DNA from 4 places in the Streptomyces lunaelactis genome. Region 4 is predicted to be linked to each of the others. Evidence: riboswitches for the same ligand, from Rfam matches in the RefSeq annotation. Region 4 holds a riboswitch; each other region holds the start of a gene.

What was found. A riboswitch is a leader RNA that binds a small molecule or an ion and turns the genes downstream of it on or off. The one in region 4 is predicted to bind cobalamin.
Region 1: linked by a shared signal. The riboswitch ahead of SLUN_RS08940 (cobalamin biosynthesis protein) and the one ahead of metE (5-methyltetrahydropteroyltriglutamate--homocysteine S-methyltransferase) in region 4 are both predicted to bind cobalamin.
Region 2: linked by a shared signal. The riboswitch ahead of SLUN_RS26550 (ribonucleoside-diphosphate reductase subunit alpha) and the one ahead of metE (5-methyltetrahydropteroyltriglutamate--homocysteine S-methyltransferase) in region 4 are both predicted to bind cobalamin.
Region 3: linked by a shared signal. The riboswitch ahead of SLUN_RS38785 (hypothetical protein) and the one ahead of metE (5-methyltetrahydropteroyltriglutamate--homocysteine S-methyltransferase) in region 4 are both predicted to bind cobalamin.

Annotation. Positions count from the first base shown of each region.
Region 1 is NZ_CP026304.1:1,993,358-1,997,563, reverse strand. It holds gene SLUN_RS08945 (cobyric acid synthase) at 1-698, opposite strand, end outside; gene SLUN_RS08940 (cobalamin biosynthesis protein) at 695-1,660, opposite strand; cobalamin riboswitch at 1,777-1,918, opposite strand; gene SLUN_RS08935 (hypothetical protein) at 2,075-2,299, opposite strand; gene SLUN_RS08930 (inorganic phosphate transporter) at 2,312-3,562, opposite strand; gene SLUN_RS08925 (class II aldolase/adducin family protein) at 3,844-4,206, shown strand, end outside.
Region 2 is NZ_CP026304.1:5,721,864-5,726,069, forward strand. It holds gene SLUN_RS26550 (ribonucleoside-diphosphate reductase subunit alpha) at 1-1,807, opposite strand, end outside; cobalamin riboswitch at 1,936-2,061, opposite strand; gene SLUN_RS26555 (YbdD/YjiX family protein) at 2,196-2,393, opposite strand; gene SLUN_RS26560 (carbon starvation CstA family protein) at 2,393-4,206, opposite strand, start outside.
Region 3 is NZ_CP026305.1:112,252-116,457, reverse strand. It holds gene tap (telomere-associated protein Tap) at 1-208, shown strand, start outside; gene tpg (telomere-protecting terminal protein Tpg) at 218-775, shown strand; gene SLUN_RS38785 (hypothetical protein) at 1,368-1,652, opposite strand; cobalamin riboswitch at 1,828-1,964, opposite strand; partial or broken gene SLUN_RS38780 (recombinase family protein) at 1,951-2,472, opposite strand; gene SLUN_RS38775 (nSTAND1 domain-containing NTPase) at 2,559-4,206, opposite strand, start outside.
Region 4 is NZ_CP026304.1:908,360-912,565, reverse strand. It holds gene SLUN_RS03975 (LmeA family phospholipid-binding protein) at 1-792, shown strand, start outside; gene SLUN_RS03970 (ArsR/SmtB family transcription factor) at 929-1,681, opposite strand; cobalamin riboswitch at 1,739-1,960, shown strand; gene metE (5-methyltetrahydropteroyltriglutamate--homocysteine S-methyltransferase) at 2,118-4,206, shown strand, end outside.

The DNA.
Region 1 (4,206 bases), 1.1 Mb from region 4:
TGGGCGTACGGCAGAATCCCGTACGTGTGCCGCCCGGTCAGCCCCCGCAGCATCTCGATGCCGGGCTCGAGCAGCGACACATCGCCCCGGAACTTGTTGACGATGTACCCGGCGACCAGCGCCTGATCCTCGGCACTGAGCAGCGCGGTGGTCCCGAAGAACGAGGCGAAGACGCCCCCGCGGTCGATGTCCCCGACCACGAGCACCGGGAGCCGGGCCGCCCGCGCGATGCCCATGTTCACGATGTCCGTACGCCGCAGATTGATCTCGGCCGGACTGCCCGCCCCCTCACAGATCACGGCTTCATACGTGCCCCGCAGCTCCTCCAGGCACTCCACGACGGTGCCCAGGAGAGCCTCCTGCCGCCCCCCGTGGTAGCCGCGGGCGCTCAGTTCGCCCACCGGCTTGCCCATCAGGACCACCTGGCTCGAACGGTCGCTCCCCGGCTTGAGCAGTACGGGATTCATCAGCGCTGTGGGCTCCACGCGCGCCGCCTGCGCCTGCATCGCCTGGGCCCGCCCGATCTCCGCGCCCTCGCGCGTCACGAACGAATTGAGCGACATGTTCTGTCCCTTGAAGGGCGCGACCTTCACTCCCTGCCGTACGAGCCATCGGCAGATCCCGGCCGTGACGACGCTCTTGCCCGCGTCGGACGTCGTCCCCGCGACCAGCAGCCCGCCGCCTCTGCGCCTGCTCATCCCCGCCCCTTTCCCGCGCGCCGCGCGCGCAGCGCGTGACCCGCCAGGCGGCCCGCCGCGCAGGCCGCCAGAGTCAGCCAGCCGACGCGGCGGGAGAGCCGCACGGCGCGTTCGATGTCACCGAACTCCACGGTGCGGCCCGAGCCGTTGAGCACGGGCCGGTGCTCGACCCGGCCGCCGTACGAGAGGGTCCCGCCGAGCCGTACGCCGAGCGCCCCCGCGAACGCGGCCTCCACCGGCCCCGCGTTCGGGCTCGGGTGCTTCCTCGCATCGGCCCGCCACGCCCGTACGGCCCCGGGCGCGTCCCCGCCCGCGAGCACCGCAAGACCGGCGGTGAGCCGGGCCCCCGGCCAGCCGGCCACATCGTCGAGGCGTGCCGACGCCCAGCCGAACCGCCGGTACCGGGGCGACTTGTGCCCGACCATCGCGTCCAGCGTGTTGACCGCCCGGAAGCCCACCAGACCCGGCACACCCGCGAGCGCACCCCACACGAGCGCGCCCACGACCGCGTCGGAGGTGTTCTCGGCGACGGACTCCACGACGGCGCGCGCGATCTGCCGCTCGTCCAGGTACTGCGGATCGCGCCCGCACAGATGCGGCAGCCGCTCCCGCGCCACCTCCAGATCCCCGGCCGCGAGCGCGCCACCGATGGCCCGCGCCTCGCGGCCCAGCGACGTACCCCCGACAACGGCCCAGGTGGCGGCGGCGGTCAGCGCGACGGATGCGGCGCCGCGGCCCCGCGCACCGCGCGAAACAAGCGCGGCACCGGCGGCGGCACCTCCGGCGCACAGGGCGGTGTGCAGGGCGCCCCAGCCGCGGTGATCACGCCACAGCACCTGCTCGACAGCGCCTGCGGCCCGCCCGAACGCGGCGACCGGATGCCCCCGGCGAGGATCGCCGAGCAGCAGGTCACCGGCCAGACCGGCGATGGCGCCGTACACGAACTCACGGTCGACACGCATGGGTTCAGGCCGCCGTTACGCCTCGAGTGACCCTGGGATCGACCTTCGTACTGACAGCGGGAACGGAACGGCAGCCGGGCATGGCGATATGTCCTCACTCAGGGTGTCCGCGCCCTGGTTCGACGTGATCGGCGGTGAGAGTTCCTGGCTTCCGGGGATGTGCTCCCCGGTGACAGTGGCGGGACCGCGCCGGATTCGCACCGGCTTCCTCTTCTGCCGCCGTAATGGCCTCGGCAGTCCACCACGCTCGCGAACGCCCGTCAACTCGCCCTTGACCTGCGGTGGGACAGTGTGCCGAGCCCCACACCGGGCAGTCGGCCGGGCGCCGCGCCCAGGGCAGCGGAAAGCCGGGCCGGACGCACCCGAGGGTGTGTCCGGCCCGGCCGGTGAAGCTGTGCCGTTGCGGCTGTGCCGTCAGGTGACGATCAGATAGATCCCGTACGACACGGCCGCCGCGCAGAGCGCGAAGCAGGCGTACGCACCGGTGCGCGCCATTGCCGCGGTGCCGCCGCCCTGTCCGGACGCCGACTCCTGCTTGGTCAGGCCCACCACGCCGAGGGTGAACAGGCCCACCAGGGCGACGGTGGCGACGAGGCTCACGCCGAAGACGGAGCCGAGAGCTACCCAGTCGATGTTCATGCAGATCTGTCCTTACACCGTGGCCGGCTGCGTCGGCTCGGAGCCGGCGGGGGCCGGAGCCGGGATGGTCGTCTTGAGGTCGTCGTTCGCGGGCGTGCCGGCCGGCGGCGGGGTGACGGCCGCGATGGCCGCGGTCACGACGCCCGCGGGCTCGGCGTCGGCGCTCACGTCGTTGACGTTGGTGTGGTCGACGACCTGGCGGCGGGAGACGAACCAGATCGCGGTGCAGGCGCCGATCAGGAAGACCGCGACGGCCGCGACGCCCCAGTCGCCCTGCTTGGTCACGAACTCCGAGCCCGCGGCGACCAGGCCGGCGGCGGGCAGGGTCAGGCCCCAGGCGACGAACATCCGGGTGGCGGTGGACCAGCGGACCACGCCGCCCTTGCGGCCGAGGCCGGCGCCCATCACCGCGCCGGAGCAGGAGTGCGTGGTCGACAGCGAGAAGCCGAGGTTGGAGGAGGCGAGGATGACGCTGGCCGCGCTGGTCTGGGCGGCGAAGCCCTGCTGCGGCTGGAGGTCGGTGAGGCCCTTGCCCATGGTGCGGATGATGCGCCAGCCGCCGAGGTAGGTGCCCATCGCGATCGCGAGACCGGCGGAGAGGATGACCCACATCGGGGGGTTGGAGCCGGGGGAGAGCACACCGCCGGCGACGAGCGCCAGCGTGATGATGCCCATCGTCTTCTGCGCGTCGTTGGTGCCGTGGGCCAGGGAGACCAGGCCGGCCGAGGCGATCTGGCCGGTGCGGTAACCCTTCGCGGTGGCCTTCTCGTCGGCGTTCTTGCCGATCTTGTACGTCAGCCGGGAGGCGAGGAAGGCCGCGATGCCGGCGACCAGCGGGGCGGCGATCGCGGGGATCAGCACCTTGGTGACGACGGTGCCGCCGTTGACACCGCTGACGCCGACCGAGGCGATGGTGGCGCCGATCAGACCGCCCATCAGGGCGTGCGAGGAACTGGACGGCAGGCCGATCAGCCAGGTCATCAGGTTCCAGAGGATGGCGCCGACGAGCGCCGCGAAGATGACTTCGGGTGTGATGCCCGCCTCGGTCACGAGGCCGCTGGAGATCGTCTTGGCGACCTCCACGGACAGGAACGCGCCGACGAGGTTGAGCGCGGCGGACATGGCCACCGCTGTCTTGGGCTTGAGCGCGCCGGTCGAGATGGTCGTCGCCATCGCGTTGGCGGTGTCATGGAATCCGTTCGTGAAATCGAACACGAGCGCTGTCACGATCACAATCGCAAGGAGCAAGGTGATGTGTTCCATTTACCCAGGCAATCGTTTGACGTCAGTGGCGCGGCGAACGTAGTTAACCTGGATGAACGGAAGATGAACTACGACGGGCGTTGCGGTGTCGTTAAGTGAGGATCCATCACCCCGCTCCTCAGGGGGAGTGGCCACAGCGGTGCGTCAGACCGTGTCGGGCTTGCGTCAGGGTTGCCCGAGGGGGTTCCGCGAGGCGCCGGAAGCGGCATTTGTGCGGGTTGAAGAGATCTCCGTCACTCGACGCCCTGCGGCACGCCGCAGCCGCCTGACAGGATCACCGCATGACCGATGAGGTACGGCAGGACGCGATCGGGCGGGCGTGGGAAGACCTCGTGGCCACGGCCCGCAGAACGGCGGCCGAAGGCCTGGTGGTGGGCACATCGGGCAATGTCTCGGTACGGGCCGGCGGACTCGTCCTGGTCACCCCGAGCGGAGTGCCCTACGACCGTCTCACTCCCGAGGACGCCGTCGCCGTCGATCTCGACGGCAACCAGGTCCTGGGCGATCTCGCCCCCACCAGCGAGCTGCCGCTGCACCTCCAGGTCTACCGGAACACCCACGCGGGCGCCGTGGTGCACACCCACGCCGTGCACGCCACCGCCGTCTCCACCCTGGTCCCCGAGGTCCCGCTGATCCACTACATG
Region 2 (4,206 bases), 4.8 Mb from region 4:
AGTTGCGCATACCGCTCGACGCGACCCGGGCGCGCAGCGCGTCCCAGCGCTCCGGCCAGTTGAGCTCGGCGTCGTAGTGGTCGGGGTGCAGCACGCCACGGGCCGCACGCGTCTGGGACCAGGCGGGCAGCGGGCCGTTGCGCTCGGCGAGTTCGCAGGACGCCTCGTAAGCGGCGAGCATGATCCGCTCGGCGATCTTCGTGGAGAGCGCCTTCGCCTCGGGCGAGCCGAAGGGCAGGCGGAGCTTGAAGAAGACGTCCTGGAGACCCATCGCGCCCAGGCCCACCGGGCGCCACTTGGCGTTGGAGCGGCCGGCCTGCTCGGTCGGGTAGAAGTTGATGTCGACGACGCGGTCGAGGAAGGTGACGGCCGTACGGACGGTCTCGTCCAGCCGCTCCCAGTCGATGTCTCCCGACGCGAGCACGAACGAACCGAGGTTGACCGAGCCGAGGTTGCAGACGGCCGTCTCCCCGTCGTCCGTCACCTCCAGGATCTCGGTGCACAGGTTCGAGGAGTGGACGACCCTGCCCGGCTCGGCGGTCTGGTTGGCCGTGCGGTTCGAGGCGTCCTTGAACGTCATCCAGCCCTGGCCCGTCTGGGCGAGCGTCCGCATCATCCGGCCGTACAGTTCACGGGCCGGCATGGACTTCTGCGCAAGACCCGCGGCCTCCGCCTTGCGGTACGCGGCGTCGAACTCGTCGCCCCACAGGTCGACCAGCTCCGGCACATCGGCAGGCGAGAACAGCGACCAGTCGCCGTCGGCCTCGACGCGGCGCATGAATTCGTCCGGGATCCAGTGCGCGAGGTTCAGATTGTGCGTACGCCGGGCGTCCTCACCGGTGTTGTCGCGCAGCTCCAGGAACTCCTCGATGTCGGAGTGCCAGGTCTCCAGGTAGACGGCGGCGGCGCCCTTGCGCCGGCCGCCCTGGTTCACCGCGGCGACCGAGGCGTCGAGGGTCTTGAGGAACGGGACGATGCCGTTGGAGTGCCCGTTGGTGCCGCGGATCAGCGAACCGCGCGAGCGGATACGGGAGTAGGAGAGGCCGATGCCGCCCGCGTGCTTCGACAGCCGCGCCACCTGGTGGTAGCGGTCGTAGATCGAGTCGAGCTCGTCCAGCGGCGAGTCCAGCAGATAGCAGGAGGACATCTGCGGGTGGCGGGTGCCGGAGTTGAAGAGCGTGGGGGACGAGGGGAGGTAGTCCAGTCGGCTCATCAGGCCGTACAGGGCGGCGACCTCGTCCAGGGCGCGGGTGCTGTCGTTCTCGGCGAGCCCGCAGGCGACGCGCAGCATGAAGTGCTGGGGCGTCTCGATCACCTGACGGGTGATCGGGTGGCGGAGGAGGTAGCGGCTGTAGAGGGTGCGCAGCCCGAAGTAGCCGAAGCGGTCGTCGGCGGCCCGGTCGATGAGGGAGTCGAGGCGTGCGGTGTGCAGCGTCACGAACTCGGCCGTACGGTCGGCGATCAGACCCTCACGGTGCCCCACCGCGACGGAGGCGGAGAACGACACCGCGCCCTGTCCGGCTGCCTCGTCTGCGATATGACGGGTCAGCAGACGAGCGGCGAGCCGCGAGTAGGCCGGGTCCTCGGAGATCAGCCCCGCGGCAGCGTCGGTGGCCAGGCTCCGGAGCTCGGCCGCGTCCGATCCGGCGTGCCGGCCGCGCAGCGCGGCGGCGGCGACCCGTCCCGGGTCGGTGTCCGGCAGATCGGCGGTGAGATCGGTCAGGGTCCGCAGAAGCGCGGTCCCGGGGCCGTCGGCCACCTGCTGCTCAAAGATGCCTGAAGCCGGATCGGCTGGCGCGATGGTCACGTGGGGCTCTCCCTCGCTCGGCTCTGGGCCGACGGGGGTTGGGGGCACGGGCGCACGCCACGGGGGACGGCTCACCGCGTCCACCGGCCCAACCGCGAGGCCCGGACGTCTCGGCACCCGGTTCGGTCGAGCCGGGTGCACCGTCGGCAGGTCCTCGGACTGGCGGGGCACGACAAAGCGCACCACATCACACCGTTGCGGGACAGTTCCGGATTCGCACCGGATTCCCCTGCGTCGACAGCGAGCATGAGCATACATGTGGGGGCCGCTGGATGAAGCAGCCCCCACATGTTGTGTGTCGCGTCGTGCGCCGGCAACTCAAGCCTCGCCGGCGATTGAGCCGCGGGGTCCGGGGCGGAGCCCCGGTTGCCCGTCGTAGGTCACCCGGTCAGCAGCAGCGGAACCCTTCGCGCGGATCCGCCTCCCGTGCGTCCATCCGGCTGCGCTCGAACTCCCGCCGGGTCATGACCTCGGCGGCCGGGTCGCAGGACCTCGTGTGGGCGACGTACTTGTCGTACACCGCCTCGCCGGACAGCTCGTGCACGTACCAGCGGACCCGGTCCGCGGCGCGTCGCAGTCCGGCCATCACGGCGAGCCGGTCCCGGCCGGCACCTCGGCCGGGGCGTGGGCGGGCTCCTTGCGGATGCCGCCTCCGGCCCCCAGCCCGGCCGCCACCAGTTCGGCCTTCTCCTCCGGGGTGGGGAACATGCCGGCCGGGGCGACCAGTTCGGACTCGGTGTGCGGGACCTCGGAGAGCCGTATGCCCTCCGGGCTGCGGACGGCCTTGAAACAGACCCGGGCCGCATCGGCGATGACCACGATGATGAGAATCGCGAAGAGGGCCGAAAGCACGCCGTCGACGGTGGAGTTGGTGACGACGGTGTGCATGTCGTCGACCGTCTTCGCGGGTGGCAGCACCTTGTCGGCGTCGATCCCCGCCTGGTACTTGTCCCGTTGGGCGAAGAAGCCCACCCGGGGGTCGTCCGAGAAGATCTTCTGCCAGCTCGCGGTGAGCGTGACGGCGGCGTCCCAGGCGAGTGGAACCGCGGTGACCCAGGCCCACTTGAGGCGGCCGGACTTGATGAGCAGCGTGGTGCAGACGGCCAGTGCCACGGCGGCCAGCAGCTGGTTGGCGATGCCGAACAGCGGGAACAGCTGGTTGATGCCGCCCAGCGGGTCGTGCACGCCGACCCAGAGGAAGTAGCCCCAGCCGCCCACGACGACCGCGCTGGCGAACCAGACGCCCGGCTTCCAGCTGACCTGGCGGAACGGCTTGTAGACGTTGCCCAGCATGTCCTGGAGCATGAAGCGGCCGACCCGGGTGCCCGCGTCCACCGTGGTGAGGATGAACAGCGCCTCGAACATGATCGCGAAGTGGTACCAGAACGCCTTCATCCCTGCGCCGCCGATGACGGCCGAGAAGATCTCCGACATGCCGAGCGCGAAGGTCGGCGCACCGCCGGTACGCGACAGCAGGCTGGCCTCCTCGACGTCCGCGGCGGCCTTCGCCAGTGCATCGGGCGAGATGGTGAAGCCGAGGCCGGCCACCGCCTCGGACGCCGACTGGACCGTGGTTCCGACCACACCGGCGGGGGAGTTGATCGCGAAGTACAGGCCGGGGTCGATGATGCAGGCCGTGATCATCGCCATGATGGCGACGAACGACTCGGTCAGCATGGCCCCGTAGCCGATCATCCGGATCTGCGTCTCCTTCTGGATCATCTTCGGGGTCGTACCCGAGGAGACCAGGGAGTGGAAGCCCGAGAGCGCGCCACAGGCGATGGTGATGAAGACGAAGGGGAACATCGAGCCGGCGAAGACCGGCCCGTCGCCGCGGCTCGCGAACTCCGTGACCGCGTCCATCTTCAGCGTCGGCAGGGCGATGACGACGCCCAGCGCCAGCAGCACGATGGTGCCGACCTTCATGAAGGTCGAGAGATAGTCGCGGGGCGCGAGCAGCATCCAGACCGGGAGTACGGAAGCGAAGAATCCGTACACCACCATCCAGATGACCAGCGTGCCCGGCTCCAGCGTGAAGGTGTCGGCCCACGACGACTCGGCGACCCAGCCGCCCGCGACGATGGCGAGCAGCAGCAGCGAGACGCCGATGAGCGAGACCTCGGTGACCTTGCCCGGCCGCAGGATGCGCAGGTAGACACCCATCAGCAGGGCGATCGGGATGGTCATGCCGATGGAGAAGACGCCCCACGGCGAATGCGCCAGGGCGTTGACGATGACCAGCGCCAGCACGGCGAGCAGGATGATCATGATGGCGAAGACCGCGATCAGCGCGGCCGCCCCGCCGAACGGTCCTATCTCGTCGCGGGCCATCTGCCCCAGCGACTTGCCGTTGCGCCGCGTGGAGAAGAACAGCGTCACCATGTCCTGGACCGCGCCGG
Region 3 (4,206 bases), on a different replicon from region 4:
CCTGTCGAAGGGCCCGGGCCCGCTGGACTTTCTGCCGCGTACGCCCGACGACAAGCCGCTTCCCGGCGGGTTCCGTCTCGGGGTCAGCCCCGGCATGGTCAAGCACGAGGGGACCCAGGAACTCATGTGGGCCGTGCGGATGCTGGACGAAGGCCACAACCCCGCCCGGCACATCAAGGGCACCGACGCCGCGATCGACGGAGAGTAGGGGAGCTCGGTGGGCATCCTCGAGGACAGCCTGGACAAGGCGGCGGCGGCGAACTTCACCCGCCCCATCCCGCAGTCCGCGCAGGCCCAGATGAAGTTCCTGGTGAAGCAGGAGAAGGGCTCCACGATGGCCGTGGCGCGGCTTCTGGGCGTCTCCCAGCGCACCGTGGAGCGCTACCTCAAAGGCCAGCTGAAACGGCCTCGCAGGGACCTCTCGGCCCGTCTGGTGGCGGAGGTGCGCAGGAGGTGGCAGCCCCGTGTACGGGAGCGGGCCAAGAAGCAGGCAGCCACCACTGGTGGCATCGTCATCGAGACCCGCGCCCGGTTCGGCTACACCGCCGCCCCCGGCACCACCGACGACGGCCGGCTGCGGCTCATCACCCAGGCCCTGCCACCGGTGTACGCGGCCCGGCTGTTCGACGCCCAGGCGGCCGGCGCCTCCGAGCAGCAGCTGCGGGACATCGCCGCCGAGGGCCTGCAGGAGATCTACTTCAAGGACCGCGGACGCCGCGCCCACGACCTACTGGTCGAGTTCACCGACATCGACTACATCGAGCTCGACTTCTAGACGCTTCAGCCAGCGACTGAACAGGCAGCGACCCAAAAATCTTGGGTCGCTGCCTGAGGTGTCGTCAGAAAGTCCAGGTCAGGGCGGGTTGAACCCTCAAACAGCGACTGAAGCGACTCAAGACACCTATCTATGACGCACACACGCACACGCGCGAATGTCCTCATAACATCCGAGCTTCGGTCGCTTCGGTCGCTGACTGGCTTTTTGCGCAGCCCTGACCTGGACTTTCTTTGTTTCCCTCGGGAAAGCGACTCAGTCGCCATCAGTCGCTGAGACGCTGTGCGCTTTCAGTCGCTGGTCCCGGCCCCGGCTTGCGATGGGCCCGGCGCTCAGTGGCGCCGAGCCCATCGAGGGTGGCGTCAGCGACTGTCTTGAGCCGGTCATGCAGCTGATCGCAGAACGTGGAAGCGTCGAAGGCCGGAGTCCACCGGCATGGACGCAGACGCTGGCATGGATGTGGAGCTCAAGAGCACCGACGGTGACCGAAGCGGACTCCAATCGTTGAACCGGACACAAGCGAAGTGCACACAGAAGCCCCGGGTCGTCTGGTCCCGGGGCTTCTAGCTGTCCGGCGTCACAGTTATGCCGACTACGGCGACGCGGATGGGCTGGCGCCCTGGTGAATGGAGATGGAAGCGGGGCCCGGCGAAGTCGAGGGGACTCCGCTCCGCCCCGGTTCGGGGACCTGAACTTGGGAGTGGTCGCCGCCGAGGATGAGCACCAGCGCCGCCAGTACCGAGGTGCCGCAGACGATGGCCCCGACAATGTCGCCCTTGCCGAGCGGCCCCTGGCGAGTGTGCTTGTAGACGAAGTACCCCACGACGCACGCCACCACCATGAGGGCGCCGCCGACGGGGTCGATGTGCACAGTCAAGGTCAGTCTCCCGCTCGCGGGCCGCGTGACGGCCCTGAATGTGGAGACCGCGGGCGCGGTCTCCACAACTTCGGCGGGGTGCGTGGGGTCTGACAGCAAGAATGCCCAACTCGATGAGTTGGGCATCGGTCCTACTGGAGGTGTCCCGGTGCCCTGCCGAAGGACCCGACGAGTCGCCGGGATCTTCGGGCAGGCAGGTCCTCGGACTCAGGTGGGGCGCGGGAGGCGCTTCACGTACACCGTTGCGGGACAGTTCCGGAATTGCACCGGATTCCCCTGCTGCTGCTTGGCACCGATTCTACTTGACGCGTCGCTCTGCCGACGGCAGTTGCCCGGGTCGAGCGTTCGGTACGAGCGAGTCCCGCCCTGCCGCCAGCTCCGGTACGTACTTGTAGAGCGTCGTACGGGACACGCCCAGCAGCTTGGCGATCGAGGTGATGGTGTTCTCCGGGTCCGTCAGCAGCCCGCGAGCGTGGCGGACCTGCTCCTCCGTCATGGCGGGCGGTCGACCAATCCGTTCGCCGCGTGCTCGCGCGGCCGCAAGGCCCTCGTGGGTGCCCTGCACGATCAGTTCTCGGATGAACTCCGCGAGCGCGGCGAACACGTGGAAGACCAGGCGCCCGCCGGGCGTGGTTGTGTCGAGGGACTCGTGCAGCGACTGGAAGCCGATCCCGCGCTTGCGGAGTCCGGCCACGATGGAGATCAGGTCTTGGATCGAGCGACCCAAGCGATCGAGCGAGGGCACCACGAGCGTGTCACCGGGCCGGAGGTAGTCGAGGCACTTCCACAGTTCCTCGCGCTCCGCGTTTGTCGAATTCCGAAGTCCTTTGCACGGATGTCCGAACTCCCGTGCCCGCTGGCCCTGATGACCTGTTCGGCGAGCCCGGCTGGTTCGTTTCCGTCAGGTCAGCATGTCTTGCGGTAGGGGATGTCGGGGATGTAGGTCTTCCACTCCTGTTCGGTGAGAGGGCCTGACTTGGCGCAGAGGTCTCGGATCAGCTGCGCAGGGGCGATGGTGTAGGTGAAGAATCTGCCGTACCTATCCATGCTGGTCAGCGCTGAGCCGTCGGGGGCGAACGCGAGCGCGACGATCTCGTCGATGTACCCCGTGAGCGGGGCGCCGAGCTGGGTCCGGGTGCGACTGTCCCATACCTTGATCTGGTAGGTGGGTCCGGACTGGTGGACCGTGGCGAACAGTCGGCCGTCGGATGAGGCGGCGCTGGCCCTTTCCGGCGTGAGCAGGGGAGGGGTTACGGCGCCAGTGCGCAGGTCGTTTCCTTCGGGCAGGAGCGTCTGAGCGTCCCAGAGCCGGATGTAGGGCCGGAATTTGCGAGGGTAGGTGTAGATCGTCGCGCCATCGTCGCTGGTGGAGTCCACCTCCAGGCTCGGGGCGCCCTTGGTGATGACCCGGCCGGAGGGGAACGCGACTCTGCCGAGGTTCGGGGCGGCGATCACGGATTTGCCGTCGGGCTGGAAGAAGACGGCCCCTCCGTTGCTGGGGTAGCCGAGGTCGGCGTGCACCTCGCGGATCCGGCGCATGGTGGTCAGGTCCCAGAACGTGAGCGTGTTGGTCTGGGCTTTCACGACCTGGACGGCGAGTGACTTGCTGTCCGGCGAGAACGCGACCGCCTTGTCCGGTGCGAATGGGTACGGCTGCGTCGCTCCGCCGGACTGGTCCTTTTCGAGGATGGACAGGCTGCCTAGCAGTGATGGTTTCTTCTTGGCCGTATCCCAGATCTCGATCTGGGTATCGGCGACGACGGCAAGCAGCCGGCCATCGCGGCTTGGCTGCATCTTGTCCACGAGCTGACCCGTGCTGCCCACGACTGACGTCATGGTGGAACGCTTGGTCCGCGAGAGCGGTGACCAGATTTCGATGTCGTTGCGAGTACGGAGCGCAAAGGTGGACCGGTCGAGGCTCACCGCGCCCTCGTCGTAGTACCCACCGGTCGACTCGGGGGTTTTGGTGAAGGCACGGACGTCGAGCGACCGGACGACGCCGTCGGTTCCGGCGCACCGGAGCTTCGAGTCGTCGGCCGTGAAACGCAGGGGCGTCAGGGGGTGACACTCGCTCTGGGTGGTCGCGTAGCGCATGACAGGCTCGGAGGCCCGCAACGCTTCTGTGTCCCAGACGATGGCGTTCCGCACGAGAAACCGGCCGTCGTGACTGAAGTAGAGGGGATAGTCAGGGTCCTCGGCGCCCTTGAGTTCGGTGCCGAGATGCCCTCCGCCGCGTCGGTCGAACACGTTGATCTTGCCGCCCTTGAGCGTCAGAGCCACGGACTTCCCGTCCGGGCTGAACACCACGGGCCCCTGGATGTCGGTGGCCTTGACCCCGTAGGGGAGGGGGACGGGCAGCTTCTTCTTGGTGTGTGTGTCGAACCAGGTGAACGGCTTTCCCTGGCCGCCGCTGGGCAGGGAAAGTACGCGTTCGTCCGGAGAGAACGAGGAGTCCGCCAAGAAGGAGACAGGTCCGCGGGAACTCATGGTGATGATCTTGCGGACGGTGCGGGTGTCCCAGATGGCCAGCGTGGTCTCTACGGCCGTGTCGGTC
Region 4 (4,206 bases):
GTCTCACTGGCCGAGGTGAGGGCCACCGCCAAGGACGTACGCATCGTCGGGGACGCCCCGACCTCGATCAAGGGCGCCGTCATCGGCAAGCTGGACGGCGAGGTGCTGCTCTCCTTCGACGACCTCAACCGTGAGCTGGGCGCCTCACAGCTCCGCTTCACCGGCAGCGGCGCCGACGCGGTGCGCGTGAACGGCGAACTCGTCGTCGCCGGCCAGGATCTGCGCGTACGGGCACAAGCGCACATCCAGCGCGACAACGAGCGGGCCCTCACCACCACCCTGGACGGTATGCGGCTCGACATTCCCAAAGTCGCCACCTACCGGCCGGGCAAGGACCCGGAACACTCCGGCCTGCGGCTGCATCGCGAGGCGGCCGAGCGGATCAGCCGCGAAGGAGCGCGGCTGAAGGCGCTGCTGGCGGTGCCCGCGGTGATCGACCGGCTCGGGGTGCCCGAGGAGCAGGTGCGCCGGGCGCTGCGGAGCGAGGAGGAGCTGCACCGGCTCACCAACGCGCCGAAGTTCATCGAGCGGCTGATGACGGTCAATCTCGTCGATGTGGTCATCGAGCATCCGCAACTGCTGCGGAAGGCCGGCATCGACCCCCGCCTTGTCGAAGCGCTGCTCGCCCTTAGGCCCCCGGAACTCTCCGAGCGCCTGTCGCTCTCGTTCGAACTGCCGGACGCGCTCAAGGAGTTGAGGCTGCAGCACATCACGGTGGAGCGCGATGGCATCAGGGCCCGGGTGGTGGGCTCAGGTCTGCGCGTCGGCCAGTCCGCCTCCGCCGGTTCCTGACCCGGCGCCCGGCCGACCCTCGAACGGCGGCCTGGTACGGGTCCGGACCCCGGACACCCGTACCGGAAAGGCCGGTTGCGCCTTCTCTCTCCGCGCACTGAGCCGGGCCTGGGGTCTTTCGTTTGTCAGACACGGCCTAGGTGTACATCAGCGAGCCCGGCGTGGTGAGCAGCTCGCCCGTCTCGAGCCAGGTCTTCAGGCCGGAGAGGATCATCGGCCAGCCGCCGTAGAGCTCGTCGTTCGCGCCCTCGCGCAGCTGGTCGTGGGTGACCGTCAGCCGGCAGGAGTCGCCGACGGGCTCGATCTCCCAGGTGACCCTCGAGGTCCCCTCGGCCTTCACCTCGTCGCTCCAGAGCGCGACCATGCTCTGCACGAGCCGGCGCGGTGGATCGACCTCGAGAATCTCCCCCTCGCCGAGCAGCCCGTCGGCACGCGGGGAGCTCATTTCGTACCGCGAGCCGGGCGTCCAGTCGGAGGTGACCCGGGCACCGAAGTTGTATTTGCTTCTGATGTCGGGGTCGGTGATCGCCTGCCAGAGGCGCTCAGGGGTCGTGCGGATGTAGATCTCGAAGACCTTCTCCATGGGACTCTCCAGTCGGCTCTTGAGGTCGCTGAGCGCAGCGGCCCACGGTTGCGCGTACTTGCTCACCCACCGGTCGTGGACGAGGCGGATGGGGACGGGGTTCAGGAAGTGGAGCTTCTCCCTGCCCTGGCGCCTGGTCACGATCAGGCCTGCCTCTTCGAGCTGCTTCAGGTGCTTCATCACACCGAAGCGCGTGATCTCGAAGCGCGCCTCGAGTGCGCTGAGCGTCTGCCCGTCCTCGCGGAAGAGCTCGTCCAGCAAGCTGCGTCGCGTCGGGTCTGCCAGGGCCTTGAACACGTCGTCCACACCAACAAAAATAGGTGACCATTTGGTCACCTGTCAAGCGAAGGGGCCGGCCGGCGGCTAGGCTGAACGCGCAGATGGTTCGCCCTGTCCGCCAGACAGCGGCGTCGCAAGAGGGAATCCGGTGGGAATCCGGAACTGCCCCGCAGCGGTGAGTGGGAACGACCGCCGTCATACGCACTGGCCCCGGCAACGGGTCTGGGAAGCGACGGCCAGTAGGTGCCTTCGTACAGCGAAGGCGAGCCCATGAGTCCGAAGACCTGCCACTGCCCGTGCGCGAACGCGCGCGGAGATCTCGGTGACCTCGTGGGCGGGTCGGCGGTACGGGCAAGCACAGGCGCACCTCGCACGGTGCGTGACTGTCTGCTCCGGTTGTCGTTCCTTCGCGTCTCACGACCAGTCCGGGGTCACCCGACGAGTACTCGCGAAGGAGAGTTCCGTGACCACATCCGCAGCCGCGGGAGCCCGGGCCACTGTCCACGGCTACCCGCGCCAGGGTCCGAACCGGGAACTGAAGAAAGCCATCGAGGGCTACTGGAAGGGCCGCGTCGGCGCCGATGCCCTCCGGGAGACCGCCGCCGGGCTGCGCCGGGCCAACTGGCAGCAGCTCGCCGACTCCGGAATCCACGAAGTGCCCACCGGAGACTTCTCGTACTACGACCATGTGCTGGACACCAGCGTCATGGTCGGCGCCGTCCCCGACCGCCACCGCGCGGACGTCGAGGCCGATGCCCTCGACGGTTACTTTGCCATGGCCCGCGGCACCCAGGACCTCGCGCCGCTGGAGATGACCAAGTGGTTCGACACCAACTACCACTACCTCGTCCCCGAACTCGGCCCCGACACCGTCTTCACTGCCGACTCCGCCAAGCAGGTCGCGGAGCTCGGGGAAGCCCTCGCGCTCGGTCATACCGGACGCCCGGTACTCGTCGGACCGATCACCTATCTGCTGCTCGCCAAGCCGGCACCCGGCGTCTCTGCCGGCTTCGAGCCGCTCACCCTCCTGGACCGGCTGCTGCCGGTGTACGCCGAGGTGCTCTCCGACCTGCGAGCCGCGGGCGCACAGTGGGTGCAGCTCGATGAACCGGCCCTCGTCCAGGACCGGTCGCCGGCCGAGCTGAACGCCGCGGCCCGCGCCTACCGTGACCTCGGCGCGCTCACCGACCGCCCCCAACTCCTGGTGGCGTCCTACTTCGGCAGGCTCGGCGACGCACTCCCCGTACTGGCCAAGGCACCGGTCGAGGGGCTTGCCCTCGACTTCACCGGCGCCGGCGCCGCCAACCTCGACGACCTCGCCGCCGCCGGCGGGCTGCGCGGCAAGCGGCTCGTCGCGGGAGTGGTCGACGGCCGCAATGTGTGGATCAACGACCTGGGCAGGTCGATGGCCACACTCGCCACCCTGCTCGGCCTCGCGGACCGGGTCGATGTGGCGCCGTCCTGCTCGCTGCTGCATGTGCCTCTCGACGCCACGACAGAGCGCGATGTGGACACCCAGGTCGCCCGCTGGCTGGCCTTTGCCCGCCAGAAGACGTCCGAGGTCGTCACCCTGGCCCGCGGGCTGACCGAGGGCGCCGAGAGCATCGCGGCCCAACTCGCCGCCAACCGGGCCGACCTGCTCTCCCGCGTCGGCTCCGCGCTCACCCACGACCCGGCCGTGCGTGCCCGCAGCGCCGCCGTCACCCAGGCGGACGCCCGCCGGAGCCTGCCGTACGCCGAGCGCGCCACCGCTCAGCGCGCCCGCCTCGGACTGCCACTGCTGCCCACGACCACCATCGGCTCGTTCCCGCAGACCGCCGAACTGCGCACCGCGCGGGCGGATCTGCGGGCCGGGCGCATCGGCGCCGAAGGTTACGACGAGCGGATCGAGGCCGAGATCCGCGAGGTCATCTCCTTCCAGGAGAAGGCGGGCATCGATGTGCTCGTACACGGCGAGCCCGAACGCAATGACATGGTGCAGTACTTCGCCGAGCAGCTCACCGGCTACCTCGCCACGCAGCACGGCTGGGTCCAGTCGTACGGCACCCGCTATGTCCGGCCGCCGATCCTGGCCGGCGACATCTCCCGGCCCGAGCCGATGACGGTGCGCTGGACCTCGTACGCCCAGTCGCTGACCGACCGGCCCGTCAAGGGAATGCTCACCGGCCCGGTCACCATGCTCGCCTGGTCCTTCGTCCGCGACGACCAGCCGCTCGCCGAGACCGCCCGCCAGGTCGCGCTCGCCCTGCGCGAGGAGGTCAACGACCTTGAAGCGGCAGGCGGTTCGGTGATCCAGGTGGACGAGCCCGCCCTGCGCGAGACGCTGCCGCTGCGCAGCGCCGACCACGAGGCCTACCTGTACTGGGCGACGGAGGCGTTCCGGCTCACCACCGGCGGAGTGCGTCCGGACACCCAGATCCACACGCACATGTGCTACGCCGAGTTCGGTGACATCCTGCAGGCCATCGACGACCTCGACGCCGATGTCATCAGCCTGGAGGCCGCCCGCTCCCATATGCAGGTTGCCGACGAGCTCGCCACCGCGGGATACC